One region of the Stenotrophomonas sp. STEN046 genome, then DNA from elsewhere that is predicted to be linked to it. Evidence: predicted binding sites of a transcription regulator. Region 1 holds the regulator's gene; the other holds the start of a gene.
The links. The regulator FliA, encoded in region 1, starts transcription of late flagellar genes. The targets are predictions, from matches to a motif close to TAAAGTTTNNCNNNCNNNGGCCGATAA.
Positions count from the first base shown of each region.

Region 2: a site for FliA is predicted at 9,265-9,291, ahead of ACVOLJ_RS16705 (methyl-accepting chemotaxis protein). Genes of this name have one in related genera too.

Region 1 covers NZ_JBRRDR010000001.1:8,390-23,541, reverse strand. Annotated here, with positions in the region: gene flhB (flagellar biosynthesis protein FlhB) at 1-989, shown strand, start outside; gene flhA (flagellar biosynthesis protein FlhA) at 986-3,091, shown strand; gene flhF (flagellar biosynthesis GTPase FlhF) at 3,237-4,868, shown strand; gene ACVOLJ_RS00085 (MinD/ParA family ATP-binding protein) at 4,855-5,742, shown strand; gene ACVOLJ_RS00080 (RNA polymerase sigma factor FliA) at 5,739-6,482, shown strand; gene cheY (chemotaxis response regulator CheY) at 6,540-6,932, shown strand; gene ACVOLJ_RS00070 (protein phosphatase CheZ) at 6,932-7,537, shown strand; gene ACVOLJ_RS00065 (chemotaxis protein CheA) at 7,540-9,378, shown strand; gene ACVOLJ_RS00060 (flagellar motor protein) at 9,525-10,265, shown strand; gene motD (flagellar motor protein MotD) at 10,267-11,310, shown strand; gene ACVOLJ_RS00050 (ParA family protein) at 11,315-12,097, shown strand; gene ACVOLJ_RS00045 (chemotaxis protein CheW) at 12,094-13,248, shown strand; gene ACVOLJ_RS00040 (STAS domain-containing protein) at 13,471-13,779, shown strand; gene ACVOLJ_RS00035 (response regulator) at 13,776-14,141, shown strand; gene ACVOLJ_RS00030 (chemotaxis protein CheA) at 14,187-15,152, shown strand, end outside.
Region 2 covers NZ_JBRRDR010000041.1:21,579-36,730, forward strand. Annotated here, with positions in the region: gene ACVOLJ_RS16645 (Ohr family peroxiredoxin) at 1-189, shown strand, start outside; gene ACVOLJ_RS16650 (PA2169 family four-helix-bundle protein) at 393-845, shown strand; gene ACVOLJ_RS16655 (MFS transporter) at 923-2,461, opposite strand; gene ACVOLJ_RS16660 (LysR substrate-binding domain-containing protein) at 2,538-3,443, shown strand; gene ACVOLJ_RS16665 (VOC family protein) at 3,481-3,831, shown strand; gene ACVOLJ_RS16670 (KGG domain-containing protein) at 3,920-4,228, opposite strand; gene ACVOLJ_RS16675 (hypothetical protein) at 4,364-4,696, opposite strand; gene ACVOLJ_RS16680 (sensor histidine kinase) at 4,875-5,996, shown strand; gene ACVOLJ_RS16685 (LytR/AlgR family response regulator transcription factor) at 5,993-6,766, shown strand; gene ACVOLJ_RS16690 (MarR family winged helix-turn-helix transcriptional regulator) at 6,781-7,245, opposite strand; gene ACVOLJ_RS16695 (S41 family peptidase) at 7,295-8,206, shown strand; gene ACVOLJ_RS16700 (NAD-dependent epimerase/dehydratase family protein) at 8,306-9,223, shown strand; gene ACVOLJ_RS16705 (methyl-accepting chemotaxis protein) at 9,416-11,950, shown strand; gene ACVOLJ_RS16710 (DUF2628 domain-containing protein) at 12,046-12,432, opposite strand; gene ACVOLJ_RS16715 (hypothetical protein) at 12,649-12,819, shown strand; gene ACVOLJ_RS16720 (TonB-dependent receptor domain-containing protein) at 12,874-14,910, opposite strand.

The DNA.
Region 1 (15,152 bases):
TGGCCACCAGCGGCTCGATGGCCAGCGGCGCGCGCGCCTGGATGAAGCAGGCCCTGAGCCCGCCACAGAGCCTGCGCCAGCACCCGCAGGAGCTGTTCGGCCACTTCGGCGACCTGCTGCTGCAGCTGATGTGGGTCATCACCCCGCTGGTGCTGGTGTGCCTGCTGGCCAGCTTCGTGGCACCGCTGGTGATGGGCGGCCTGCGCTGGTCGGCCAAGGCAATGATGCCCGACATCAACCGCATGAACCCGATGTCCGGCCTCAAGCGCCTGTACGGCGCCGAGGCCGTCGCCGAATTTGCCAAGTCACTGCTGCGCATCGCCTTCGTCGGCGTCGCCGCCGGCATGGTGGTCTGGACCGGCTTCAATACCCTGCGCGGCCTGATCCACCAGCCGCTGGAAACCGCCATCGGCGATGGCCTGGGCTTCACCCTGCGGCTGCTGCTGGCCACCGCCGGCGCCATGCTGGTGCTGGCCGCCATCGACGCGCCGTACCAGCGCTGGAACTGGATGCGCAAGCTGAAGATGACCCGCGAAGAACTGCGCCGGGAAATGAAGGAAAGCGAAGGCAGCCCGGAAGTGAAGGGTCGCATCCGCCAGCTGCAGCAGCAGATGGCCAACCGCCGGATGATGGAAGCGGTGCCGAGCGCCGACGTGGTGGTGGTCAACCCCACCCACTATGCGGTGGCACTGAAGTACGAAGGCGGCGCCATGAACGCCCCCACCGTGGTCGCCCTGGGCGTGGATGAAACCGCCCTGCGCATCCGTGAAGTGGCCGACGGCAACAAGGTCGCCATCGTCTCCGCCCCGCCTTTGGCACGCGCCTTGTATCGGGAAGGCCAACTCGGCAAGGAAATCCCCGTGAGACTGTATTCAGCCGTCGCCCAGGTCCTCTCTTACGTCTACCAGCTGCGCAGCTGGCGGACCGGCCCGATGCCGTCCGCGCCGCAGATCGCGGTGGATGAATTCGGCAACGGGGGTCGCCCATGAACGCGCAGACCTCCGGCTTCAACACCCGCCGCGCGCTGGAGATGATCCGCCAGGGCCTTGGCGCGCCGCTGATCGTGCTGGCCCTGCTGGCCATGGTCGTGGTGCCGCTGGCCGCGCCGGTGCTGGATGCACTGTTCACCTTCAACATCGCCATCTCGCTGATGGTGCTGCTGGCGGTGGTCTACGTGAAGCGCCCGCTGGACTTCACCATCTTCCCGATCGTGCTGCTGATCACCACCATGCTGCGGCTGGCGCTGAACGTGGCCTCCACCCGTGTCATCCTGCTCAACGGCCAGAACGGCCACGATGCAGCCGGCAAGGTCATCGCCGCCTTCGGCGAGTTCGTCATCGGCGGCAACTACGCGGTCGGCATCGTGGTGTTCGCGATCCTCACCATCATCAATTTCGTGGTCATCACCAAGGGTGCCGGCCGCGTCTCGGAAGTGACCGCACGCTTCATCCTCGACGCGATGCCCGGCAAGCAGATGGCGATCGACGCCGACCTCAACGCCGGTTTGCTGACGCGTGAAGAAGCCAAGCTGCGCCGCGAGGAGGTCCGCGAGGAAGCCGACTTCTACGGCGCGATGGACGGCGCCAGCAAGTTCATCCGCGGCGATGCCATCGCCGGCATCCTGATCCTGTTCATCAACATGCTCGGCGGCCTGGCCGTCGGCGTGCTGCAGCATGGCATGCCCTTCGGCGATGCTGCCGCCACCTACACCCTGCTGTCGATCGGTGACGGCCTGGTGGCGCAGCTGCCGGCGCTGCTGGTCTCCAGCGCGGTGGCCATGCTGGTCACCCGCGCCTCGCGTTCGCAGGACATGGCCCAGGCCATGAGTGGCCAGGTGTTCGGCCAGTACCGTGCGCTGGCCATCACCGCCGGCATCCTCGGCGTGGTCGGCCTGGTGCCGGGCATGCCCAACGTCGCTTTCCTGACGCTGGCCGTGATCCTCGGCTTCATCGCCTGGAAGGTGTACCGCAAGGGCCAGGCACCGGCCGCCGATGCCGGCGCCAGCAACAATGATGCCGCCGCGCTCAACGCGCTGGGCCGCCCCGCCGCGCCGGCGCCGACCGCCGAACTGAGCTGGGACGAACTGCGCCCGGTCGATCCGTTGGGCCTGGAGGTCGGCTATCGACTGATTTCGCTGGTGGACAGCAACCAGGGCGGCGAGCTGATGGCGCGCATCAAGGGCGTGCGCCGCAAGCTGACCCAGGATGTCGGCTTCCTGATTCCCTCGGTGCATATCCGCGACAACCTGGAACTGCCGGCCAACGGCTACCGCGTGCTGGTGCATGGGGTGCCGGTGGCCACCGCCGAGATCCACCCGGACCGCGAACTGGCGCTGGACCCCGGCAGCGCGCTGGGCCCGCTGGAGGGCATTGCCGGCAAGGACCCCGCCTTCGGCCTGGATGCCACCTGGATCCAGCCGCACCAGCGCGCCCAGGCCGAGACCATGGGTTACACCGTGGTCGACCCGGCCACCGTGGTGGCGACCCACCTTTCGCACCTGATCCGCGAACACGCCCCGGAACTGCTCGGCCACGAGGAAGTGCAGCACCTGCTGGCCAACCTGGCCAAGAGCGCACCCAAGCTCGTCGAAGATCTGACACCGAAGGCATTGCCGCTGTCGGCGGTGGTGCGTGTGCTGCAGAACCTGCTGATCGAACGCATTCCGATCCGCCAGCTGCGCAAGATCGCCGAAGCGCTGGTGGAACACGCCCCGCACAGCCAGGACCCGGCCGTGCTGACCGCCGCCGTGCGCACCGCACTGGGCCGCTTCATCGTGCAGGAGATCGCCGGAATGTCGGCGGAGCTGCCGGTGTTCACCCTCAACCCGCAATTGGAACGTGTCTTGCAGGAGTCCACGCAGGGCAACGGCGCCGCGCTGGAACCCGGACTCGCTGAGCGACTGCACCAGAGCCTGGCCGAATGTGTCAGCAAGCAGGAAGCCAAGAATGAGCCGGCGGTCGTGCTGGTGCCGGGCCCGGTACGTTCCGCGCTGGCCCGCCTGGTCCGCCACAGCGTTCCGTCGCTGTCGGTCCTGGCCTACAGCGAGGTGCCGGAAGACAAGCGTCTGAAGCTGGTTGGAACGATCAGCTGACGCCGGCGTCCGATGCGCCAGAAAACAGACACCACTTACACACCGCAGCAACAGACAGATTCCAAGGGGAACCCGAACCGTGCAGACCACCGACCATCCGCGTTCTCCGACCGCCACTCCGCCGACTTCGTCCCGTGACCACAGCATGAAAATCAAACGATTCGTCGCCGCCGACATGCGCTCGGCCATGAACCTGGTGCGCAAGGAACATGGTCCTGACGCCGTGATCCTGTCCAACCGCCGGATCGAGGAAGGCATCGAGATCGTGGCCGCCGCCAACTACGATGAAAGCGCGGTGCAGCGCGCCCTTGAAGCATCGCGCCGCGAGGTGGCCCCGCCGCCGCCGCCGAAGCCGCGCACCGCCGCCGATGCGGTGATTGCCGCGGTCACCCGCCGTCGCAGCAGCAGCCCGTCACCGGAACCGGTGGCCGCTACCACCTCGGCCGTTGCGGCCCTGGCCCGCGCCGCCGTCGGCGCTACCGGCCGCACCCTGGACAGCGCCGACGAGATCGTGCCGACTCGTGGCAGCACCGGCTTCGCCGCCACCCTGGCGCGCGCCGCCGTCAATGAATCGACGCTGCCGGAACAGATCTTCGCTCCCTTCGCCGAAGCCATCGTGGCACCGCCGGCCGCGGCTCCGGCGCCGCCGGCGGCGCCAAGCAACCGCGCGCGCTTCCAGATCGATCCGCCGCTGGAAGACCCGGCCCCGGCCCCGGCCATCTCGCCGCCGCCGTTGCCGGTCGCCGCAGCACCGGTCATGTCGCACCACGAAGACGAGCCGGCACCGGTTGCCGTGCAGCCGCAGGACCTTGCACCGGCACCGCTGCCTGCGCTGGCACCGGCGCCCGCACTGACCCTGGTGGCCCAGGACGACGCCGAGATCCGCCACCTGCGCCAGGAAGTGGCCGGCATGCGCCAGGTGATCGAGCGCGAGATGAACCGCTTCACCGATGAGCGCCTGCGTGGCTGCCCGGTGCGCGCCACCGCGCTGGACCTGATGGATGAGTACGGCTTCGACGCCGGCATCGCCCGCGACGTGGCCATGCAGATTCCGCTGGAAACCGAAGCCCATCGCGGCCGCGGCCTGATGCTGGGGCTGATCTCGCGCAAGCTGCCGATTGCCCCGGTCGACCCGATGGAGGAAGGCGGGGTGATCGCCCTGGTCGGCCCCACCGGCGCCGGCAAGACCACCACCATCGCCAAGCTGGCCTCGCGCTTCGCCGAAGCCCATGCGGCCCGTGACGTGGCCCTGGTCACCACCGATACCCTGCGCATCGGCGCCCGCGAACAGTTGTACGGCTACGGCCGCCAGCTTGGCATTGCGGTGCACGAAGCCAACAGCGGCACCGACCTGGACCAGCTGCTGGAACGCCTGAAGGACTACAAGCTGGTGCTGATCGACACCGCCGGCCTGGGCCCACGCGACCGTGCACTGGCCGCCCAGCTGCAGTGGCTGCGTGCCGCCCGCCAGGTCCGCACCCTGCTGGTGCTGCCGGCCAACACCAGCTTCGGCGACATGGACGAGGTGGTGCGCCGCTTCGGCGCGGCCAACCTGCAGGGCCTGGTGCTGAGCAAGCTGGACGAGACCGGCCGCTTCGGCAACGCCCTTTCCGTAGCCGTGGACCACAAGCTGCCGATCACCTGGGTGACCGATGGCCAGGACGTTCCCGACGACCTGCACCGGGCCAGTGCGGCCAATCTTGTACTTCGCCTTGAAGATTTGCGCCGCGCGGCCGATATGCCCTGCAACCCGGAGTTGAACCATGCCGTCGCGTGAGTACGCCAAGCTGACCACCACCTTCCCGCTGACGGCGACCCGCAGCGAGCCGCTCGGCCCTGTGCGCACCATTGCCGTGACCGGCGGCAAGGGCGGCGTGGGCAAGACCAACGTGTCGGCCAACCTGGCCGTGGCGCTGGCCGGCATGGGCAAGCGCACGCTGCTGCTGGACGCCGACCTGGGCCTGGCCAACATCGACGTGATCCTGGGCCTGAACCCGACCAATACCCTGGCTGACCTGGTCGCCGGCCGCTGCAGCCTGGACGATGTGATCATCGAAGGCCCCAACGGCGTGCTGGTGGTGCCGGCCGCATCCGGCCGCCGGCACATGGCCGAGCTGGCCCCGGCCGAGCACGTGGGCCTGGTCAACGTGTTCTCCGAGCTGGAACGCGAGCTGGACATCATGGTGGTGGACACCGCAGCCGGCATCAACGATGGCGTGCTGACCTTCTGCCAGGCCGCGCAGGACACCGTGGTGGTGGTCTGCGATGAGCCGGCCTCGATCACCGATGCCTACGCACTGATCAAGGTGCTGTCGCGCGAACGTGGCGTGGACCGCATCCAGGTGGTGGCCAACATGGTGCGCGACCCCAACGAAGGCCGCGTGCTGTACGAGAAGCTGACCCGGGTCTGCGAGAAGTTCCTGGCCGATGTCTCGCTGAACTACCTGGGCTGCGTGCCGCAGGACGATTGGCTGCGCCTGTCGGTGCAGCGCCAGCAGCCGGTGGTGAAGGCCTACCCGTCCAGCCCGTCGGCGCTGGCGATCACCGAGATCGCCCGCCGGACCGCACGCTGGCAGGCACCGACCGAACCGCGCGGTGGCGTCGAATTCTTCCTCGAGCGCATCATCAAGCAGCGTGGGGTGGCCGCATGAAAGGCGCCGCTCAATACAGGGAAGTCCAGCGCACTGCGGCCAATGAAGTCATTGCCCAGCACTCGGACCTGGTGCGGCGCATCGCCCATCACCTGGCCGCCCGCCTGCCGGCGAGCGTGGAAGTGGATGACCTGATCCAGGCCGGCATGATGGGCCTGATCGAGGCCTCGCGCAGCTACGACGCCGACCAGGGTGCATCGTTTGAAACCTACGCCTCGATCCGCATCCGTGGCTCGATGATCGATGAGATCCGCCGCGGCGACTGGGTGCCGCGTTCGGTGCACCGCCGCGCCCGCGACGCCGCCGCCACCATCCGCCGCCTGGAACAGAGTACCGGCCGTGCCGCCAGCGCCACCGAAGTGGCCGCTGCAATGGAAATGCCGCTGCCCGAATACCTGCGGCTGATGGAGGACGCCTCGCGCGGCCAGGTGCTGAGCCTGGAATCACGCATCGAAGACCAGGGCGAACTGGACACCATCGCCCAGGGCGGGCCGACCCCGCAGCAGGTGCTGGAGCGCGGTGAATTCGGCCGCGAACTGGGCAATGCCATCGGCCTGCTGCCCGAGCGCGAACAGCTGGTGCTTTCGCTCTACTACGAGCAGGAACTGAACCTGAAAGAGATCGGCGCGGTGCTCGGGGTGAGCGAGTCACGCGTCTGCCAGATCCACGGCCAGGCCGTGCTGCGCCTGCGCGGCCGCCTGAAGGTCTTCGAAGCCGCCGATGCCGGCCTTGAACAATGAACATGATCGGGGCGGCCGACGCCGGCCCCGAGAGCTGATCAACAAAGGAACTCTGCTTTGAACAAGAACATGCGCATCCTGATCGTCGACGACTTCTCGACCATGCGTCGTATCGTCAAGAACCTGCTGGGCGATCTGGGCTTCACCAATACCGCTGAAGCCGAGGACGGGCATGCCGCGCTGTCGTTGCTGCAGAGCCAGCCGTTCGACTTCGTGGTCACCGACTGGAACATGCCGGTGATGACCGGCATCGAGCTGCTGAAGGCGATCCGTGCCGATGCCAAGCTGAAGACCCTGCCGGTGCTGATGGTCACGGCCGAAGCCAAGCGCGAGCAGATCATCGAAGCGGCGCAGAACGGCGTGAACGGGTACATCATCAAGCCGTTCACCGCGCAGACGCTGGAAGAGAAGCTGGGCAAGATCTTCGAACGCCTGGCGGCCAGCGCCTGATGGACACTACGGTCGACAAGAGCGCCCTCGCCCTGCGCCTGCAGGAAGCCCTGGATGCACTGGAATCGGGCGACGAAGCCGCCTGGCGCCAGCGCATCGATGGCCTGGTGGCATTGCGCACGCAGCCGATGATGAGCGGCCTTTCGCGGCTGGCGCGCGAACTGGGGCAGGCGCTGGGTGAACTGCCGACCGTGCCTGATGAAGCCGGCGAGCTGGATGACGCCTGCGCGCGCCTGGACCACGTGGTGGCCATGACCGAGCAGGCCACCCACCGCACCCTGGACCTGGCCGAAGAGTGCCGCAACCTGACCGAGCAGCTGCGTGCCGATGGCCTGCAGCCGGGCCAGGACGCGCAGCTCGACCGCATCCGCCACAACCTTACCGAGATCGCCCTGACCCAGAGCTACCAGGACCTGACCGGCCAGATCATCCGTCGCGTGGTCGGCATCGTCCGTCGCGTGCACGAAGGCTTTGGCGCGCTCGGCCTGCCGCCGGAACAGCATCGCACCGACCCGGAACTTGCCGGGCCGGCACTGAAGGGACTTGACCGCCACGCGGTCTCGCAGAACGACGCCGACGACCTGTTGTCGGATCTGGGGCTGTAAGCATGGGCGCGGTAGCCGACGACATCACTGCCGATTTCATCATCGAGGCCCAGGAAATCCTGGATCGCCTGGGCGAACAGCTGGTGTCGCTGGAACAGGCACCGCAGGACAACGAACAGCTCAACGCGGTGTTCCGTGGCTACCACACGCTGAAAGGCGGCGCGGGCTTCCTGGGCATCACCGCGATGGTCGAGCTGTGCCACGCCGCCGAGGAAGCTCTGGGCGCCGCACGGGCCGGCCAGGCCGTGCTGCAGGCACATCACTTCGATGCCGCCCAGCAATCGCTGGACTACCTGCAGTCGATGCTCGATGCGGTGTCCTCCGGTACCGAACCGGGCTTTGCACCGCCCGAGCTGGTCGCACAGTTCGATGTGCACGGTGGCGCTGCCACCGCAGCGTCGGCCGTGGCCACGCCGGCAGGCGCCGGCGGCGACCTGATCACCGATGATGAGTTCGAGGCACTGCTGGACCAGCTGCACGGCGGCAAGGCCCCGACCACCATCGCAGCGACGGCGAAGAAAGCCGACGACATGATCAGCGAGGACGAGTTCGAAGCCCTGCTCGACCAGCTGCATGGCGGCGCCGTGCCGGGCGCGCAACCGATCGCTGCTGCCGTTGCTGCTCCGGCAGCGCGTCCGGCGCCGGCAGCGCTGCCGGCACCGGCGGCCAGCAAGCCGGCAGCCAACAAGCCGGTTGCCGAAGCCGAACACACCGTGCGCGTGGACACCAAGCGCCTGGATGCCATCGTCAACCTGATCGGCGAACTGGTGCTGTCACGAAACCGGCTGAAGACCCTGCGTACACGCCTGCGTGACGAAGAGCTGGATCGTGCCGTGTCCACTCTGGACATCGCCACCGCACGGCTGCAATCGGCGGTGATGCGCACGCGCATGCAGCCGGTCGGCAAGGTGTTCTCGCGCTTCCCCAAGGTGGCCCGCGATGTCGCGCGCTCGCTGAAGAAGGAAGTGGACCTTGAGCTGATCGGCGCCGAGACCGAGCTGGACCGCAACTTGGTCGAAGCGCTGGCCGATCCGCTGGTGCACCTGGTGCGCAACGCCATCGATCACGGCGTGGAAATGCCCGACCTGCGCGAAGCGCAGGGCAAGCCGCGGATGGGCCACGTGCGCCTGTCGGCGCAGCAGGAAGGCGACTACGTCAGCATCGAGGTGCAGGACGACGGCGCCGGCATCGATCCGGAAAAGCTGCGCGCCAAGGCACGCGAGAAGGGCCTGATCGACCCGGAAGCCGCCGCCCGCCTGAGCAGCGAGGAATGCCTGCACCTGGTGTTCCTGCCTGGCTTCTCGACCAAGCAGCAGGTCACCGACATTTCCGGCCGTGGCGTCGGCATGGACGTGGTGCAGTCGCGCATCCGCGAACTCAGCGGGCAGATCCAGATCCAGTCGGAACTGGGCCGTGGCAGCCGCTTCATGATCCGCGTGCCGTTGACGCTGGCGATCCTGCCGACCCTGCTGGTACAGGCCGGCGAGGATGTCTACGCGCTGCCGCTGGCGCGCGTGATGGAAGTACTGCATGCGCCGCGTACCTCGCTGGGCTGGTTCGACGGTCGCGCCGTACTCGATCGCCGCTCGCACACCCTGCCGCTGGTCGACCTGCGGCAATGGCTGGATGTGACGCCCGCCGCCTCGCCGCTGCTGACCATCGTCGTACTGCAGGCCGGCGAAACCCGCTTCGGCCTGGTGGTGGACCAGGTGCGCGGCCGCGAGGAAGTGGTCATCAAACCACTGCCCAAGGCATTGCGCGGCCTGCGCGGTTATGCCGGTGCAACCTTGATCGGCGATGGTCGCATGGCGCTGATCCTGGATGTGGACGGGTTGCGCTGAACCCCACCGGGCACGACCCGGCGCAACCGGAAACGGCCCCGCAGGGTAGCGCCGGGCCATGCCCGGCGACCCGAAAACTGTGACTACCGTCTGTACACAACCTCCCGGTGTCTCAAGTCCCATTCACACAAGCCGATACCGGACCCATGGATAGACTCAGCCTCATTGGACTTTTCCTCGCCCTGGCCTCACTGGTCGGCGGCAGCATCCTCAAGGGCGCCGGCCTGGCGTCGTTGTGGTCGCCTGCGGCGTTTGTAATCGTCATCGTCGGTACCATCGCCGCCATCCTGCTGCACACCTCGCCGGCCGTGTTCAAGCACGCCTTCAAGATCGTGCGCTGGGTGGTGCGCCCGCCGCACAGCGACCGCCGCGAACTGATCCAGCAGATCGTGGAGTGGAGCAACATCGCCCGCCGCCAGGGCCTGCTGGGCCTGGAAGCACAGGTGGAAGCGCAGCAGGACCCGTTCCTGCGCAAGGGCCTGCAGCTGCTGGTGGACGGCGTCGAACCGGAATCGATCCGGCACATGCTGGAAATCGAACTGGGCAGCCAGGAGCACCAGGACCAGGCCGGGGCCAAGGTGTTCGAGGCGATGGGCATCTACGCACCCACGCTGGGCATCATCGGCGCCGTGCTCGGCCTGATCGCGGTGATGAAGAACCTCGCCGACCCGAGCAAGCTCGGCCACGGCATCGCTGCCGCGTTCACCGCCACCATCTACGGCATCGCCTCGGCCAACCTGCTGTTCCTGCCGATCGCCGCCAAGCTCAAGAGTGTGATCTCGCACAACACCCGCGACCGCGAGATGGTCATCGAAGGCCTGATCTCGATCGCCCAGGGCGAGAACCCGCGCAACATCGAAACCAACCTCTCCGGCTTCCTGCACTGACATGGCCCGCCGCAAGCACCACGAAGAGCACGCCAACCACGAAGCATGGGCCATTCCCTATGCCGACCTGATGACGCTGCTGCTCGCCTTCTTCGTGGTCATGTACGCGATCTCCTCGGTCAACGAGGGCAAGTACCGGATCATGGCCGATGCCCTCACCGATGCCTTCGGCGGCGCACCGCGCACCATCAACCCGGTGCAGGTCGGCAACAAGCAGGTGCAGGGTGGCGGCTGGGACAGCCCGTCGGTGATCAAGTCCGGCACCAAGATCGGCCCGTCGGCGCCGGCGCCTTCGCACGACCCCACCCTGCTGCCGTCGATGGCCTCGCAGATGCGCATGCCGGTGTCGGTGCACAACCAGGAACAGATCGCGCGCGCCGAGCGCCAGCTCAACAGCATCGCCGACCGCCTGACCGCCGCGCTGGCGCCACTGATCGACCGCGGCATGATCAGCGTGCGCCGCACCGAACTGTGGATCGAGGTCGAAATCAACAGCGACATCCTGTTCCCCACCGGCTCGGCCGCGCTCGATGTACATGCGCGTGACACCCTGGCCAGCCTGGCCGGCGTGCTGCGCGATGTGCCCAACAGCGTGCGCGTGGAAGGCCACACCGACAACATCCCGATCGCCACCGCCACCTTCCCTTCCAACTGGGAACTGTCGGCCGGCCGCGCCGCCAGCGTGGTCCATCTGTTCGCCGACCAGGGCGTGCAGCCCTCGCGACTGGCCATGGTCGGCTACGGCCAGTTCCGCCCGCGCGAGGAAAACGACAGCGCGCAGGGTCGCAACCGCAACCGCCGGGTGATGGTCATCATCCTGGCCGACACCAGCCATTCGGTCGATCCGCTGGGCGAGCGCCTGAATGCCGCCACCGGTGCCGCCACAGGCAACGACGCCGGCAACCCCAGCCGCGCGCCGACGCAAGCCTCGGCGGCATCGCCGGCACGTACCACCCCCACACCCCCCATCGCACCGGTGCAGTTGCCGCCGGTGCCGGCTGGCAGCCGCGTCGGCGCCGCCGTTCCCCCGGCAATGAAGGAGTAATCCGATGCGCATCTGGGCAGTCGCCAACCAGAAGGGCGGAGTCGGCAAGACCACCACCACCCTCGCCCTCGGTCGCGGCCTGGCCGCGCTCGGCCACCGCGTGCTGCTGATCGATCTCGATCCGCACGCCTCGCTCACCCGCGCCTTCGGCGTGCCGATCGAACCGGCACCGGCCGGCGTGCTGGAACTGTTCGGCGCGCCACCGGCCGACCTGGCCACGCTCAGCCATGCCAGCAACATTTCCGGGCTGGACTACGTGTGCGCGCAGGCCTCGCTGGCCACGCTGGAACGGCGCAGCGCCAACCAGCCCGGTCTCGGCCTGGCACTGCAGAACGCGATGGCGCGCCACCAGGGCCAGCACGACTACATCCTGCTGGACTGTGCGCCCACCCTCGGGCTGCTGATGATCAATGCACTTGCCGCCGCTGATCGCCTGATCATTCCCACCCAGGCCGAGCCGCTGGCCCTGCACGGGCTGGATGGCATGGTCCGCACCGGCGAAATGGTCGAGCGCTCGCGCCGTCGCCCGCTGCCGATCTCGATCCTGCCCACCCTGTTCGACCGCCGCACCCGCACCGGCAACGAGTCGCTGCGCGCGATGCAGGACCGTCACGCCAGCCGGGTCTGGGAAGACGCCATCCCGATCGATACGCGCATCAGCAATGCCGCCGGCCTGACCCTGCCGAGCATCGGCGAGGACTACCCGGGCCGGGGCCTGGCTGCGTACCGGCGTGCACTGAACTGGATCCTCGGCGAAGACGCACGTGCGCTGGAGCAGGCTGCATGAACACCACCGGCCTGCTGGACGACTATCTGGACCAGCTGCTTGGCGACGCCATCGCCGCAGCACCGGCCATCGAACAGGAACCGGTCGCTGCCTCTGGTAGCGCCGGGCCATGCCCGGCGGACGCAGCACCCGAATCCGAACGCGAACCCACCTGGGACGATCTCCCGGCCGAGGTCGTCTACGAAACCGGCGCAGTCGCTGCCACCCCGGCCAGCGACGACGCCGCACTCGAAGCCGCCTTCGACGCGGCCACCGGTCGCGCCGGGCCATGCCCGGCGGACACAGCACCCGAATCCGAGCGCGAACCCACCTGGGACGATCTCCCGGCCGAGGTCGTCTACGAAACCGATGTGGTCGCTCCCGTCGCGGCCGCCCCTGCGGCGCCGGAACCGACCTGGGACGACCTGCCGGACGAGGTCATCTACGAAACCGACGCGGCCGACAGCCTGGCGCACACCGACAGCCCCGGGCTGCAGGCAGCCTTCCAGGCCGCCGCCGACGGTGAGGAGGTTCCTGCGATCGCCACTCCCGCCGCAGCCGTCGCCCCCGCACGCCCCGCCCCCGCGCCGATGGCCGCGATGGCCCCGATGTCACGCGCGCCCGTGGCACCGCCGCCGCGCGTGGCCGTCGACGCACCGGCCAGCAATCGCCCCGGCACCTGGCAGGAACTGCAGGCACAGGCACATCAGCCTGCCAGCAGCCCGCACCCGCAGAACCGCCGCGCCGGTGAGCGCGCCTCGCGCTGGTTGCGCCTGCGCTGCGGTACCCAGGCCTACGCCCTGGAGCTGCTGAAGGTGCAGGAAGTGGTGCTGCCGGTTCCGCTGCTGCCACTGCGCGGCACTGCCCCGGAAATGCTCGGCATCATGAACCTGCGCGGCCAGGTGGTGCCGGTGATGGACCTGGGCCTGCACCTGGGCGCCGCCTCGGCCGAGGACGATGCCCAGACCCGTATCGTGGTACTGGAAGAGAACGGCGAGACCCTGGGCCTGCGCGTGTCGGCGGTGGAAGACGTCGCCAACCTCACCGATTCGCAGATAGAGCCGCCCGATACCGCCCGCATCTGCCAGATCTCCAACGAACTGTTCCGCGGCGTTGCCCGCATCAGCCAACGCCCGATGATCCTGCTCGACGCCAGTCACCTGCTGGGCTGAGCAGGAAACGGCAGGGCGTCGGCGCTCCGCGCCGATTCCAAACCGTCCGTCAACCCCCGGCAGCAACGGCCACCGGGCAGTGGGGACGGCAGCTGCTGATTCGCAGAATCGGCTCCTTCCGTCCCCGAAAAGCCCCGCTTCGGCGCTCCGCGCCGATTCCTCCCCTAAAGAACCCCCCGCCGGTGCCGTTATGAATGTCGGAACCGTTTGTCCGGAGCAACGATGAGCACTGTCGAACTGGGTGAGGATCTCGGCATCGAGAGCAGCACCGAGCTCAAGAACCGCCTTTCGCCACTTGTGGCGGAAGCAGCCGAACTGACCCTGGATGCAAGCCAGGTCGGTCGCATCCATACCGCGAGCATGCAGGTGCTGTGTGCCTTCGTGCAGGCCCGCCGCGAGGCAGGCCTGGGCACCGGCTTCCACGGTTGCACTGCAACCTTCCGTGACGCTGCACGCCTGTTGGGCGTCACCCAGGCCCTGGGCCTGGACGTACCCCATGACAACCTGAAATCTGTGGAGAACGCTGCATGAGCGCACGTATCTTGGTGGTGGACGATTCGGCGTCGATGCGCCAGATGGTTTCCTTCGCCCTCACCTCGGCCGGTTTTGCCGTCGAAGAAGCTGAAGACGGCGCGGTCGCGCTCGGTCGTGCCAAGGGCCAGCGCTTCAATGCGGTGGTGACCGACGTCAACATGCCGAACATGGACGGCATCGCGCTGATCCGCGAACTGCGCCAGCTGCCCGACTACAAGTTCACGCCGATGCTGATGCTGACCACCGAGTCGGCCGCGGACAAGAAGTCCGAAGGCAAGGCCGCCGGTGCCACCGGCTGGCTGGTGAAGCCGTTCAATCCCGAACAGCTGGTCGCCACCGTGCAGAAAGTGCTGGGCTGATCGCCCCGCACTGCTCCCCCTCTTCGCTTCCGGATCGCCACTGCCATGAGCATGGACCTGCAACGCTTCCACGCCACCTTCTTCGAGGAGAGCCGCGAAGGCCTCGACGCCATGGAGGCCGGCCTGCTGGCCCTGGAATCGGGGCAACAGGACGCGGAGATCATCAACTCGGTGTTCCGCGCCGCCCATTCCATCAAAGGCGGCGCCGGCACCTTCGGCTTCGATGCCATCGCCGGCCTGACCCACGTGCTGGAGACGCTGCTGGATGAGCTGCGCGCCGGCAAGCGCGCACTGGAAGGCAACGCGGTCGACGCGATGCTGTCCTCGGTGGACGTGCTGCGCGCCCTGCTGCGCGAGGCCGAGCACGGCCAGGTCGCCGACCCTGCCGCCGTTGCGGCGGTGAAGGCACGCCTGGAAGCGGTGCTCTCCGGCCAGGCCGCCGCGACCCCGGCGCCTGCAGCGGCCAAGGTCGATGACACCCCGGAAGCGTGGCAGATCGGCTTCACCCCGGCGCCGTCGCTGTTCATGAGCGGCAACGACCCGCTGCGCATCATCCGCGAGCTGGAACACCTGGGCTCGCTGCAGGTGGCAGCACGCATCGACCGCCTGCCCGGTTTCGCCCAGCTGGACCCGCTGGAAGCCCATCTGGCATGGGACCTCGGCCTGGTCGGCAAGGTGCCGCGCAGCAAGATCGAAGACACCTTCGCCTGGGTGCTGGACGACTGCGAACTGGACATCCGTCCGGCCGCGCCGCCGAGCCTTGCCACCCAGGCGCCGGTTGCGGCCGCCGCAGCGCCGGCTCCTGCAGCCGCTGCCGCGCCCGCTGCCAGCAGCGGCGCCAGCCAGGAGGCGGAAACCTCCATCCGCGTCAGCGTCGACAAGGTCGATGCACTGATCAACCTGGTCGGTGAACTGGTCATCACCCAGGCCATGCTCAAGCAGGTTTCGCATGCGCTGGATCCGGTGCATGCCGAGAGCCTGTTCGCCGGCCTGGATCTGCTGGAACGCAAC
Region 2 (15,152 bases), on a different contig from region 1:
GTGGCCGTTACGTTCGCACGCGATCCGGTGGACGGTTTTTATCTGCTGTCGGCCGAGATCGTGGTGTGCCTGCCCGGCATGGACCGGATACGTGCGGCCGAACTGGTGCGCACTACCGAGCGTGTGTGCCCCTACGCGAAGATGTTCCATCGTGGCATCAGCCATGTCGTGCGGGTAGCGGTGGATTGAGCGTTGCCACAAGGCCGCGCGACGGCCGCGGGATTCACGTGCAGTGAAGAGATTGCCTGCCCGGTGTGAGCGGGTAGGGTGTCGTTGGGTTGCATGAGTGCGGCATCAATCGGTGCTCACCCGCGAACCACACCGGGTTGGTCAGTCTGGGTTCGCAGACAACGGATATCACTGTTGTCCCTTTCCCACTGAGGAGACTATCCATGAGCACCCAGTCCACCATCGAACACCGCCTCAACGATCTGATCGAAATCGCCCGCGACGGCAAGTCGTTCTACGAAGAAGCCGCGACCAAGGTGAAGGATGTCGAGCTCTCGGCGCTGTTCACCCGCATTGCCGGGGTGAAGGCACGCATCGTGTCCTCGCTCAGTACGTCGGTGGCGGCCACCGGCGGCAAGCCGGCCGAGCACGGCACCATGGTCGGTTCCATGCAGCAGTTCTACGGCAAGGTACGCGCTGCCTTCGGTGATACCAACTACGGCTACGTGGCCGAGCTGGAGGAGTCCGAGGATCGCCTGCTGGCCGCCTTCAAGGACGTTTTGAACGACAACGACCTGCCGCCGGCCGTTCGCCAGGAAGTGACCCAGTGGCTGCCGGAAGTGCAGGAATGCCACAACGTGATGCGCGCTCGCAAGCATGCGATGAAGGCTGCCTGATCGCATCTGGCGATTCCCCCACATCGCCGCGCCCGGGGCAGCCTTGAGCTGCCCCGGGCGTTTCTGCGTCCGACTGTCTATTTGCGGTCACCTGCGTGGGCCTGACGTAGTAGCGGTGCACGTCGGCTGAGCACGGCAACAGTGAAGCTCGCCAGCGTCGCTGCCGCGGCCGCCATCCACAGTGATGCGGCAAAACCCTGGCTGTAGATCATCCGCGCCAGTGCAGCCGGGGTTCCATGGTTCAACGCGCCGGTAGCAATACCATCGGCCAGACGCATCACGTCTGCACCGGGCATCTGCGCCGACAGGCCGGCGCGGATGCCGACGGTCAACGCGCCGGAGAGCAGGGTGAATCCGAGCAGGATGCCCACGAAGCGGGTTGTCGCACTGATGCCTGAGGCCATCCCCGCACGGTCGCGCGGCGCCGATCCGATGATGGCCTTGGATGTCTCGCCGTTGAGGATGCCTCCTCCCGCGCCGATGATGACCATCGCCAGCAGCGCCACCCCTGGCCTGTTGTGCCAGGCACCGAAACCGGCCAGCGCATTGCCGACGGCGGTGATGCACAGGCCGATGGCCAGCACGTTCCCGCTGCTGAAGTGGCGGCCCAGGCGCCTGCCGACCCGGGGGAACAGCAGCATGGCAGCAGCGAAGGGCAGCATGCCGGCGCCCGTGGCCAAGGCGCTCAGGCCGACGCCGTTCTGCAGGTACTGCGGCAGCATCGAGGCCATCACCTGTGCGCTGACCGCGTAGCCGGTCATGGCGATGAGTGCGCCGACAAAGCGTGGACTGGCCAGCAGGCGAAGGTCGACCATCGGATGCTGGCGCTTCAGTTCAATGCAGGCAAACAGCACGCCCATCGCGATGCCCAGGCCGAGCCCGGCCAGTGCCACCGCCGAACCCCATCCTTCGGCGAGGCCTTCCACGAGGAAGAACACAACGCCGAAGATCGCCAGGCTGAAAGTGATGATGCCGGGTGGATCCAGCGGACGGACGACACTGTCTGCGGAATCTGGCACCCAGCGGATCGCCCCGTAGGCCAGGAAGGCGAGGAACGGCAGGATCGCGATGAACACCGAGCGCCATCCCCACAGTGAGGACAGCAGGCCTCCGATCAGCGGCGAGAGCACCATCATCATGCCCATGGCCGTTCCCCAGAAGGCCCACGCGTTGTCCCGCTCCTGGCCTTCGTGGAATGCGTGGCCGATGATCGACAGCGACGGTGCCAGCAGGAAGGCCGCACCGATGCCCTGGAAGGCCCGGGCGACATACAGGGCGCTGGCCGTGGGCGCCAGCGCGCAGGTCAGCGATGCGATGGCGAACAGTGCGATGCCCACCAGCAGCACGCGCCGCCGGCCGTGACGATCGGCCACGGCACCGGCAGGCAGAAGCAGCGAGGTGAAGGACAGGATGTAACAGCTGATGACCCATTCAATGTCGGCAAAGTCAGCGTGCAGATCGCGTGCAATGGAGGGCAATGCAACGGCCACGGCATTGGTTTCCAGCACCGTCATCGTGCAGCCCAGCGAGGCGATGATCAGGATCCAGTTGGGCGGGGTACGGCGGCGGGAGGGAGAGGCGGGCACCGGCGGCTCGGGTGAGGGAGGGGCACTCATTCAAGCAACTCGTCGTGTTTGTTTCATTGCCGGTGTTTTTTCAGTACGTTAGGTTGAAGCTAACGAAGGGGCGTGCATGGACCGTCGACACCTGCAGTACTACGTGACGCTGGCCGAGGAGCTGCATTTCGGACGTGCCGCGCTGCGCCTGGGGATCGCCACGCCGACGTTGAGCGTGCAGATCCAGGACATCGAGCGGCGCCTGGGCACGCCATTGTTCGATCGCAGCCGGCGTGAAGTGACGTTGACCTCGGCCGGTTCGATTTTCCTGGCCGAAGCGCGCAGCGTGCTGCGCCAGTTCGACCAGGCCGAAGCAGTGGGACGGCGCGCCGGGCGCGGTGAGATCGGCAGGATCGAGATCGGGTACGTGGGCTCGGCGGTCTATGCCGGTGCATTGCAGGAGCAGCTGCAGCGGTTCCGCAGTGCCTGGCCCGATGTCGATCTGCAGGTTGGCGAATGGCCGATGACCGACCTGCCGGAGCTGTTGCTGGAGGGGCGCGTGGATGTTGCGTTCTGCCGGCTGCCGATGCAGGTTCCCGATGCGCTGGGCTCGCACATCCTGGTTGAAGACCCGTTCTGCGTGGCGCTGCCGGCGTTGCATCCACTGGCCCGTGCGGCGTTGCCGGTGCAACCGGCACAGCTGGCGAAGGCGGCGTTCGTCATGCCCGAGCAGCCTGCCGGAGCATTGGAAGTCGCCCGCCGGGGCGAATTCGTACCTGACGTCCGCTTCCGTCCCGGCTCTCTTGCTGCCGTGCTCGCGCAGGTTTCGGTGGGCGATGACGTGGTGGCGATCGTGCCTTCGGTGCTGCAGCAGACACTGATCCTGCCGGGCGTGGTCTATCTGCCGATCGCCGGGCCGATCATCGCCTCGACCCTCGCTGCGCTGTACCGTAAACAGGAGACGTCGCCGGTGGTACGCCGGCTCATCGAGCAGGTACGGCAGACACCGTCCCGTCGCGTCGAGATGCTTCCCTTGCCCTGAGGCTGCCCGACAGCAGCCTTGATCGCCTGGAGTCCGCATGGCCGTCAAACGCATTGTTGCCAATATCGCCAGTACCGACCCTGCAAAGGCGGCCGCGTTCTACGCCGGGGTCCTTGGCATGGAGATCGTGATGGACCACGGCTGGATCGTGACCTACGGCGGCGCAGGCACGGCGCTGGCGCAGCTCAGCATCGCCAGCCAAGGCGGCTCCGGCACGCCGGTGCCGGACCTCTCGATCGAGGTGGACAACCTGGATGAGGTACTGGCGCGTCTGCAGCGGGCCGGCATCGCGCTGGAGTATGGCCCGGTCGATGAACCATGGGGCGTGCGACGCTTCTTCGTACGCGATCCCTTTGGACGCCTGCTCAATATCCTCGCCCACGCCTAGCCCCCACGCGTGGCGGTTGCCGGCGGCTTGGCAAAGCTTACCGCGCTGGCACTGCATCGCCAGCAGGCGCGCTGAGTCGTGCTGCAACTCAGTGTTGCTGCCCGCGCCCGCGCGGCACTGCGGCAGGCTGTTGCTGTTGCTGTTGCTGTTGCTGTTGTTGAGCATTGGCGTGGCGCGCGTGTCCACCTTCACGACCGATCGTGGCCATATGCTGTCGATCCCTGCTGATGGCCTCGCCGCCCTTGCGACCTGCCAGCCGTGCTTCGGCGGAACTGAACTCGTGGGCATTGCCCGAAGCGTGCGCGGCGCGCCCGCCCTTGGCCGCTATCTCGCGCTGCCTGTCTTCGTCCATCGCGGCAAAGCCGCGGCGGCGGCTGTCTGGGCGTGGGTTGGCCATGTCGGATCTCCGTCTGCAGGAATGTGCCTCGCCGTCGACGACGACGACGGGTCCATGCTGCACGCGCCCCGCTAACGCCGGGTCGACAATCGACGGCAGCCAATCACCCGGCCTGCGCGCGCGCTTGACGCTGGATTACCGGGCAGGCAATGGTGCAATCACCAGTGCATCGCCGCGACATACATTGGTGTCGCTATACCGCGCACGCCGTCCATCACTGAACTGGAATCGTAGATCAAGGCGGCAGCCGGTTTCGCGCAGGGCGACCGTGGCCTGGCCGCCGCCACCCTCGATGGGCCCCGCCAGCACCAGTGCATGGAAGTCCTCGCTACCGTGCTCTGCGACCTCCACTGTGGAAGCCGCGGCGTGCGCACGGTTGATCAGGGTGAGGTAATGCAGCGGCGCGGCCTGTGTGGTGGGGGCAAGGCAGAGCAGGGCGGCAGTCGCCATTCGGGTGAGCGGATGCATGGTCGGGCCTTGTGTTGGGGACACGCCATCTGTGCGTGACGGCTCCTGGCCGGCAACCGATCCGGGACCAATCGTCGTGGCGGCGGGACCAATCGCACTGCGCCTACGCCGTGCTTCTCTCGTCGCCGGCCTCTGCCTAAGATGGCGCAGGCCCGGTCCGGGCGCTTCGGATGCTCCGATGAAGATCCGCCTTGGCAGCACCCATATCGATGTGTTCCGTTATCTGCTGCTGTGGCTGGCGGTGGCCGTGGCCTTCACCCTGCAACGGGTGCTGACCCACAGCCTGACGGGTGCCAGTTTTCCCTTCGAGGACTACCTGCGCTGGGCATTGATCCAGTGGTTCACCTGGGCCGCACTGGCACCGCTGGTGTTCCGTCTGGGCGAGCGCTATCCACTGCAGCCGCAGCGCAGGCTGGGGGGGCTGGGCATGCAGCTGCTTGCAAGTTTCGCCGTCACCCTGCTGGCAATGGTGCTGGGCGCAATGGTTTCCACCGTGTTCGAACCGAGCGGCTTCGGTGAACAGTTTTGGTACTTCATCGCCCAGCATTTCGCCATCGGCCTGCTGACCTACTGGGCGCTGTTTGCGATCCAGCAGGCGCTGCACTTCCAGCAGGAAAAGACCCGGCGCGAGGTGGAAGCGGGCCGTCTGGCAACCGAGCTGGCGCAGTCGCGGCTGCTGGCGCTGAAATCGCAGTTGCAGCCGCATTTCCTGTTCAACACGCTGCACGCCATCGTCACCCTGCTGGATGAGGACAAAGCCGGCGCCGAAGACATGCTGCTACGCCTGAGCGAACTGCTGCGCGCCTTCCTTGAGGACTACGACGGCCAGGAAATCACCCTGCGCCAGGAGCTGGACCTGATCGAGCTGTACCTGGGTATCCAGCGCACGCGCTTCAAGGATCGCCTGCAGAGCCGCATCTACGTGGCGCCGGAACTGCTGGATGGTGCCGTGCCGAGCCTGATCCTGCAGCCGCTGGTGGAGAACGCATTGCGTCACGGCATCGGCCGCAACGTCGGGCAGGACATTCTGGAGATCGAAGCGCGGCGCGACGGTGATGTGCTGTGTATCGAGGTGCGCAACCACAACAGTACGTTGCAGCAGCCCGGTGCATCCGGTGGTCACGGCATCGGCCTGTCCAATACCCGCCTGCGCCTGCGCGAGCTGTATGGAGACGCGGCCGAAGTCCGGCTGGAACTGCTGTGGCCGCAGGGCGTGGCCTGCCGGGTGCGGCTGCCGTTCCGCGCGCTGGAGGATGCCGATGAGGCACCCGAATTCGTCGCGCACGGCGGCATGCCATGAAGCTCAGCGTGCTGGTGGTGGACGACGAGCCGATCGCGCGCCGCGCGGTGCTGCGCCTGTTGCAGGGTGATCCTGACATCGACAGCGTGGCCGAATGTGGCGACGGTGTGTCGGCGGTGGCGGCGATACGCGCGCAGTCACCGGACCTGGTTTTTCTGGATGTGCAGATGCCCGGTATCACCGGTCTGGATGTACTGGCCACCATCGGCGCGGCCCGCATGCCGGCCACGGTATTCGTTACGGCCTACGAGCACTATGCGGTGCGTGCCTTCGAATCGAATGCGGTGGATTACCTGGTCAAGCCGTTCAGTCGCGAGCGCTTTGCGGCCACCCTGCAGCGGGCCAAGACGCGGCTGGCACAGGCCGCCGGAGCGGCCGACAACAGCCGTCTTCTGCAAGCACTGGATGTGCTGCGCAAGCGCGAAGACTACCTGCAGCGGATCGCCGTGCGCGACGGTGAAGCGGTGCTGCTGCTGCCGGTGGAGGACATCCTCTGGGTGCGCGCCAACCGCAACACCGTGCTGCTGCACCTGGCCGATCGGGTGCACGAACTGCGGGAAACCATGAACAGCCTGGCCGAGCGACTTGACCCGCGTCACTTTGCACGCGTGCACCGCTCGGCGATCGTCAACATCGCACGGGTCAAGACCCTGCATCCCTGGTTCAATGGCCACCACGTGCTGACCCTGGACAATGGCCAGCAGCTGCGGATGAGCCGCTACCAGCACGACGCTTTCCTGCGTCTGGTGTCGGCCCGCAGCGACGGCTGATCGTTGCGTCCCCCTCAGCCGCCGCGCGCCTGCTGCAGGCGCTGCGCGAACGGGCGTTGCTGCAGTGCCTGCAGCGCTTGCCTCAGCACCGGTGCCAACGGCTGCCCCAGGTCGGCGTCGAGACTCCGTGCGGCCGCCGCCGTCGCCTGCCACTGCGCCTGCAGCGCCGGCAACGCCTGCTCGGCACGCTCACTCAATTGCAGGATCCGCTCGCGGCCATCCTCGCCGCTGCCAGCCAGCAGCCAGCCCTCGCGCACCATCGTCGCCACGGTCTGGCTCAGTGCGGAATGGCTCAAGCCACAGGCCTCGGCCAGATCCTTGATCCGGCAGGGCCCCTGCGCCATCAACGTGCGCAGCACCGGGGTATAACGCGGCCGGTAGTCCAGTTGCAGACCGCGATAGGCCTGTTCGACGGCGGGATCGAGCTGGTCGAGCAGGGCGCGCAGCAGGGTGCCGAGGGTCGCATGTTGGAGATCCATGCGGGCGATGATATATAAGTGCTTATATATCTACAAGACGAGGGCAGTCATGGCGGTTTCCTGGCTATGGGGGGCAGTGCTGGCGGCGGCATGCCCGGCGCAGCAGCCGGTACTGCAGGCGGCTGCAGAGGCCGTTCGCACGCAGTACCTGGATGTGGCTGAGGGCGCGCGCATCGCCGATGCGGTGCAGTCCTGGTCACAGCAACGGCGCTATGCCGACAGCTGCAGCACGCCTTCGGCCTTCGCCGCGCGCCTCAACCAGGACCTGGGGGTGTTCGATGGCCACTTCCACGTCGAGCACGTGGAGGCGTCCGCCGGACAGGAAGACTGGTTGATGGCCTGGCGCAATGATGCGCGCAGCAACGGCGCCGGCGTGCGCGAGGTGCGGGTGCTGGAGGGCAACATCGGTTACCTGCGCCTGAGCACCTTCTATCCGTTGCAGCTGACACGGCAGAAGCTGGCGGCAGCGTTCACCCTGCTCGATGACACGGCGGGGCTGGTGCTGGACCTGCGCCAGAACGGCGGCGGCGATGATGGCAGCGCGGATCTGCTGGTGCGCGCCTTCCTGGACCCCAGGATCACCTCGGTGCAGCAACTCGAGCAGCGCGGTACGCGCACGCCGGTGCTGCTGCCTCCCCCGGGCCTGCCGGCCTACACGCAGCCGCTGGTGGTACTGGTGGACCGCCGCACCGGTTCGGCTGCGGAGTTCGTCGCCTATTCGCTGCAGGCGCTCGGTCGCGCCCGCGTGGTAGGCAGCCGCAGCGGCGGTGCAGCCCACATGTTCGGCGATCCGGTGCCACTGCCGGGCGGCTATCAGATCAGCATTCCTGATCGGCGGCCGCTGAACCTGACCACCGGAGGCAACTGGGAACGCAGTGGTGTCATTCCGGATGTGGCGGGAGGCGATGATCCGTTGTTCGTCGCCCGCCAGTTGTTGGCAACGCCACGTCCGTCACGTTGAACCCGGGATTGCGGCCGATTCCTATCGCCGTCGCCACGTTGCATGCCTAGAATCGAAGCATCCCGGTAGCTCCCGGGCGTTGTCGAGTGAATGGATTCAATGAAGATTCTGTTGACCGGAAGTTCCGGGCGGATCGGCCGTGCCATCTTCGGCGCGCTGGCGGCCGATCATGAAGTGCTGGGCCTGGACCGCAGCCCGTTCGCCACCACCCGCATCATTGCCGATGTGACCAACCGCCAGGCGCTGCAGCGCGCGGTACAGGGTGTGGATGCGGTGATCCACACCGCTGCGCTGCATGCGCCGCACGTGGACCTGGTACCCGACGCGGTGTTCCAGCAGATCAACGTGGATGCCACTGCGAACCTGCTGCAGCTGGCACGCGAGGCCGGCGTGAAGCGTTTCGTGCTGACCAGTACCACCGCGCTGTATGGCCACGCCGTGGTATCGGGTGGCTGCCGCTGGATCGACGAGGACACCGAGCCGCTGCCGCGCACCATCTATCACCGCACCAAGCTGCAGGCCGAAGCGCTGGCCGAGGGCGCTGCCTGCGATGCGTTCCAGGTGCGCGTGCTGCGCATGGCGCGCTGCTTTCCCGAAGCGCCGGAGCGGATGGCCATGTTCCGCCTGCACCGGGGCATCGACGCACGCGACGTGGCCAGCGCGCACGCCGCGCTGGTGGACGACGTCGGCCCGGCGTTCCAGCGCTTCATCGCCTGCGCACCGACGCCGTTCCAGCGCAGCGACTGCCTGCAGCTGGCCGCCGACCCACGCCAGGTGCTGGCCCGGCGTGCGCCGCAGCTGCTGGCCGAGTTCGAACGCCGCGGCTGGCCGCTGCCGCTCAGCATCGATCGGGTCTACGACAGCAGCCGGATGCGGCAGACGCTGGGCTGGCAACCGCGCTTCGGCCCGGAAGGCGTGCTGCAGCAGTACGCGGCCGGCAGCATCGAAGTGCTGCCGCGTACGCCGTGGATCGGTGAGCGTGTGTTCGAGCGTGCCGTGGTGCCCGATACGGAGTGATCGGCAGCTGAGCCGGTTCAGTTTTGTGCGGGTTCCGCGCCTCAACCTCGTCCGGCAGCGGCCGCTAACCCGGTGCGCGCCTTTTCCGTGCCGGCTTCCGAACCGGTGGGACAGGCGGCCCGCGCGACGGATCGCGCATCTGCGCGGTGCCGTCGTGGCGCCGGTCGACCTGAACTGCCTGCGGATCCTGCCATGTCTTCTTCCCGTTCCGTCGCTGCCCGCCGCCCCGGCAGCATCGCCCATAAGCTGATGCTGGGCACCGCACTGATCGCCTTGCTGTGCTTTGGTGCCACTGCGTTCCTGATCTACCACCAGGCCAGTTCGGCGCTGGTGTCATCCTCGCGGCAGACCATGGCCAGCGAAGCCCGCGCCGAAGCGCGCCAGGTGGCTGCCGATCTGGGCACCGCCTTCGCCAGCAACGATGCGATGGTGGAAACCGTGCTGGCCCAGCGCGCCCGTGGCGACGCCCCGGATCGCGCCGCCCTGGCCAACGTCATCGGCCAGCAGCTGCATGCGCATCCGGAATGGCTGGGCAAGAGCACCATGTGGGAGGCCGATGCCTTTGACGGCAAGGACGCCGCGTTCGTCGACACCGAAGCGCACGACGCCACCGGCCGCTACATGAGCTACTGGGCCTGGCAGGACGGCAAGCCGCAGCAGTCGCCGATGACCGATTACACCGACACGGCCAGCGGGTCGGGCAACTGGTACATGCAGCCCAGCCGCGACAAGCTGCCGATGGTCAGCGAGCCCTACGCCTACGATATCGGCGGGCAGCAGGTGCTGATGAGCACGCTGAGCACGCCGATCGTGGAAAACGGCACGTTCCTGGGCGTGTTCACCGTGGACTTCTCGCTGGCTGCGCTGCAGAAGCATCTGGCCACGCTGAAGCCGATGGGGGCCGGGCGCGTTGAGCTGCTCTCGCCCAAGGGCGTGGTGCTGGCCTCGGCCGACGCCGCCGAGATCGGCAAGCCGCGCACCGATGCGGCCACTGTCGGCATGCTGGCGCAGATCGCGGCGGACCGGACATTCGAAGCCTTTGAACCCGACGCGGCAGGCAATGTGCGCCTGTATGTGCCGTTGCAGGTGGGCGATGCCCCGCAGCGTTTCGCACTGGGTGTGGTGGTGCCGCACGCAGTGATCGTGGCCCAGGCCCGCGAACTGCTGTGGATCATCCTGCTGGTGGGCGTGGTGGCCGCACTGGTGCTCAGTGGTGGCGTTTACCTGCTGCTGCAGCGGCTGGCGGTGCGACCGTTGGCGCAGGCGGTGCGTATCGCCGGCGACGTGGCGGCTGGCAAGCTGGATACGGCAATGCCCGCGCTGGGCAACGACGAAGTGGGCCGCCTGCTGGAGGCCATGCAGGGTATGCGCGGACAGCTGCAGGCGGTGATGCTGGCGCAGGCGGAGATGGCGCGGCGCCATGATGCCGGCGAGATCAGCTACCGCATGGATGCCTCGGTGTTCCCGGGCGAGTATGGGCGGATGGTGGCCGACAGCAACCAGCTGGTGGCCGGCAGTACGGCGGTCACCCAGCGCCTGGTCGAGGTCATGCAGCGTTATGCGGTGGGTGACCTCAGCGTGGACATGGAAGCGCTGCCGGGCGAAAAGGCCGTGTTCACCGCCGCCATGGCGACCACCAAGACCAACCTGGCGGCCATCAACGAGCAGATCCAGCAGCTGGCCGCCGCGGCCGCCGCAGGTGACTTCGCCGTGCGCGGCGATGCGCAGCGCTTCGAACATGATTTCCGCCGCATGGTGGAAACGCTCAACACCATGATGCAGGTCAGCGATCACAACCTGGCGGCCCTGTCGACGCTGCTGCGGGCCATCGCCGCCGGTGACCTGAGCACGCGCATGCACGGTGATTTCCACGGCGTGTTTGCGGTGATGCGTGATGATGCCAACAGCACCGTGCAGCAGTTGACCCAGATCGTCGGCCAGATCCAGCAATCGGCATCCAGCATCCGCCTGGCGGCCGGTGAAATCGCCTCGGGCAACAGCGATCTGTCGCGCCGCACCGAGCAGCAGGCCGCCAACCTGGAAGAAACCGCCGCATCGATGGAGGAGCTCACCTCCACCGTGCGCCAGAACGCCGATCATGCCCTGCAGGCCAACAAGCTGGCGGCATCGGCTGCAGGCGTGGCCAGCGAGGGCGGGCAGGTGGTCAGCCAGGTGGTGCAGACCATGGAGCAGATCGAGACCTCCTCGCAGCGTATTGCCGAGATCATCTCGGTGATCGATGGCATCGCCTTCCAGACCAACATCCTGGCGCTGAACGCAGCCGTGGAAGCGGCGCGTGCGGGCGAGCAGGGCCGTGGGTTTGCCGTGGTTGCCAGCGAAGTACGCGCGCTGGCACAGCGCTCGGCGGCAGCGGCCAAGGAGATCAAGGAACTGATCGACGCGTCGGTCGGCCATGTCGGTGCCGGTGCGCAGCTGGTGCATGGTGCCGGGCGCACGATGCAGGAAATCGTCGGCCAGGTCGGCCGGGTCAACGAGATCATGGCCGAAATTTCGGCGGCCTCGCGCGAACAGTCGGCCGGCATCGAGCAGGTCAACCAGACCGTGGTGCAGATGGACGAGACCACCCAGCAGAACGCGGCACTGGTGGAAGAAGCAACGGCCGCCGCGCGGGCGATGGAAGAGCAGGCCGAGCAGCTGGCGATCGCGGTGTCGCGTTTCCGCCTGCAGGCCGAGTCAACGGCGCCGGCGGCATTGCGCGCGGCCTGAGCCACGCTGCAAATGACGACGCCCGGCCAGGGCCGGGCGTCGATGCAACGGGCAACCGCTGGTACTGCCGGGCAATGCCCGGCAGCCAGGCAGGCTTAGAACATGCCTTCGAAGGGGTTCCAGCTGGTGTTGCCCTTCACCTGTTCCAGGTAATAGGCGTAGTTGGTGCTGGAGGCCACCAGGAAGTTCATGGCAATGAACAGCGCGCGGGCGACGATGTCCGGCAGGAACATGGTGACCACGACCAGCGCGATGTTGATGCCGATCACCACCAGGGCCTTGCGCCACATGCCCAGGATGAACAGGTAGATCGCGCCGAAGAAGAAGGCGAAGAAGTTGAGGTTGATCTTCAGGCGGTCGCCGAAGGACAGCGCCTTCCAGGCCTGCTTGAAACCCGGCTCCTTGGGGGCGCCGTGCTGCTGGAAGAAATTGAAGCGGAACTGCCACTTGGGGCTGAAACGGGAAAGGTCGACGGCGTTCATGTAGGTAGGGACGTCCCTGTGGGAAAACGTTTACATGATAAATGTGCCGCATTCAGCCTTCCAGTCCCGACCGTCAAAAATGTGACGGATCTACGGACAGGGGCTTGCGTCCGGGCGTCGCACGTCACCCACCCGTCTTCTTTTTAGGATAGGGTGCGCAGTCCGCCGCCGCCCCACGCGCTTTACGGGCAACGGCGGAATGTCCATGGAGGTTGCATGACCACACCAGCTACACCGGAAAACGCACCCGGACCGGTGCTCCTGCCAACACCCGAAGTGGTGCAGGCACAACAACTGCTCGCCCGCCAGCAACTGGCGGTGGCGATGGACCGTGCACGCAAGGCGGCCAGCCGCGATGCCGCGCCGGCCGTGCTGGAAAACGACTGAACCCGACGGTCCCACGATCGCGCTGGCCGGTCGCCAGCGCGATCGCAGTGCGCGTCAGAAGCGTGCGGTCATGCTGAGGAAGTAGCTGCGCCCGGCCACGAAGTAGTCGGTGGAGCCCTCGGCGTACAGCTTCTTGTCGGCCAGGTTGCTGACACCGCCGCGCAGGGTCAGCACCTCGTTGACGTTCCAGGCAGCGGTCAGGTCATACAGCGTGTATGCCTTCAGGAAGGTGTTGACCATGCCGGTCTGCTTGCCGGTGTACTGCGCCGACAGGCTGCTGGAAAACACCGTGTTCGGCGTCCAGTCCAGCGACGAATAGCCGGAGAATTCCGGTGTGTCGATCAGGTTGCGGCCGGTGGTCAGGTTCTTGGCCTCCTTCATCCAGGTGGCCGAGGTGCGCCAGCGCCAGTGATCACCGAAGCGGAAGTTGAGGTTGCCTTCCATGCCGCTGGTGCGCGCGCGCTGCACGTTGCTCATGCGCGTCCACCAGTAACCGTTGAAGAAGCCGAGTGCTTCGTACTCGATCTTGTTCTTGAAGTCGGTATGGAAGTAGGTCAGCCCGGCATCGACCAGATCATTGTCGAAGCTGACGCCGATCTCGCGGTTGGTGCTGGTTTCCGGGGCCAGGTCGGGGTTGCCGGCCATGTAGCAGCCGCCGCGGGTGTAGCCCAGCGGGATCAGCGAGGTGCAGCCGCGGCCGCCGGACTGGGTCGCCGCGCTGGGCGAGTTCTCGGTCAGGCTGGGGGCGCGGAAGCCCTTGGATACACCGCCACGGATCGTCCACTGCTCGCCCGGGTGCCAGACCAGGTAGGCGCGCGGACTGACATGGCTGCCGAACTGCTCATGGTGGTCCAGGCGGGCACCCAGGGTCAGGGCCAGCGTGCTGTGCAGCTTCAGCTCGTCCTCCACGAACAGGGCCCAGGTATCCACTTCCAGGCTGGAACCGACCACCGGCTTGCCAGCGTAGTCGATCGGTGCCTGGCCGATGGTGTCGGTGTTGGTCAGCTCCTGGCGCTTCCACTGGCCGCCCACCGCGAACTGGTGGTCAACGCCCAGGGTGAACGGCGTGCTCAGGCTGCCCTCGATGATGGTATCGGTGGCTTCGGAACGGCCGGTGGCACCGATATCGTTCTTGTACTCGGTCCAGTACGCGCTCAACTTGGAGGTACCGAAGTCCCACTTGCCATCGTGGTTCAACGCCAGCGAACTGCGCTTGAGCTCGCTGGCGCCCCACGCGCCCTCGTCCTGGTTTTCCAGTGCCTTGGCGATGAAGGCCTGCTGCACGCCGTGGCCGGCTTCCAGCGAAACCTCCTGCGCCTCGCTCAGCTTCCAGTTCAGCAGTGCATCGACGTTGCGGTCCTTCTCGCCGGCGTAGGCGTTGCCATACACCCCGCCGTTGTCGCGGTCAGAGTCGCGGCGCATGCTGTTGGCGCCGATGCGCAGGCCGAAGCGTTCGCCCAGCGGGCCGGAGAACGTCGCGCCGATCTGCTGGGTATCACCGCGCTTGCCATCCTGCGGGCGGGTGTAGCTGTGGGTGGCGCTGCCGTTCCAGGTATCGCCGATGCGCTTGGTGATGATGTTGATCACACCGCCCATCGCGTCCGAGCCGTACAGCGAAGACATCGGGCCGCGCACCACTTCAATGCGCTCGATCTGGTCCGGGGCGATCCAGTTCAGGTCCTGCCGGCCCAGGTCGGGGCGGTAGTTGGTCGAGGCCGAACTGCCCATGCGCTTGCCGTCCACCAGCACCAGCGTGTAGTTGGACGGCATGCCGCGCAGCTTGATCTTGGACTGCTCGCCGCTGGCGCTGAGCCCGCCGGTAACACCGGGAATGCGGCTGAGCAGGGCAGCCAGGTCGTGCACCGGCTGGCGTTCGATGTCTTCGCGGCTGATCACGCTGATGCTGGCCGGGGCATCCTTGATCCACTGCTGGTTGCCCGAGGCGGTAACCACCACGGTGTCCAGGTCCTTGGTCGAGGCATCGGCGCTGGCTTCAGCGGCAGCGAGGGCGGGCAGTGCCAGCAGGCAGGCGGTGGCCAGGGCACTGGCCAGGCGGGTGCGCGACAGGCGCGCGGAACGGAGAGGGGACATGACGGCTTCCAAGGGAGAGGAGAGACCCGGGGGAAGCAGCAGGCGCACGCAGACAGCAGGCAGCCCCCCCTTCCCTGGGTCGTCGGGCGCGCGGACGGTCCGGCGCAGCTGGGTGGGTCCGCAGCGCTGCGCGCGTTGACCTGCCTGGTTAACGGAATGATAACCGTTCTCGTTTGTTACGATCCAGTACTTCCTGCGATCAAGCGACATCCGCCACGCCCGTGACGCGGTTCGCCTGCTGA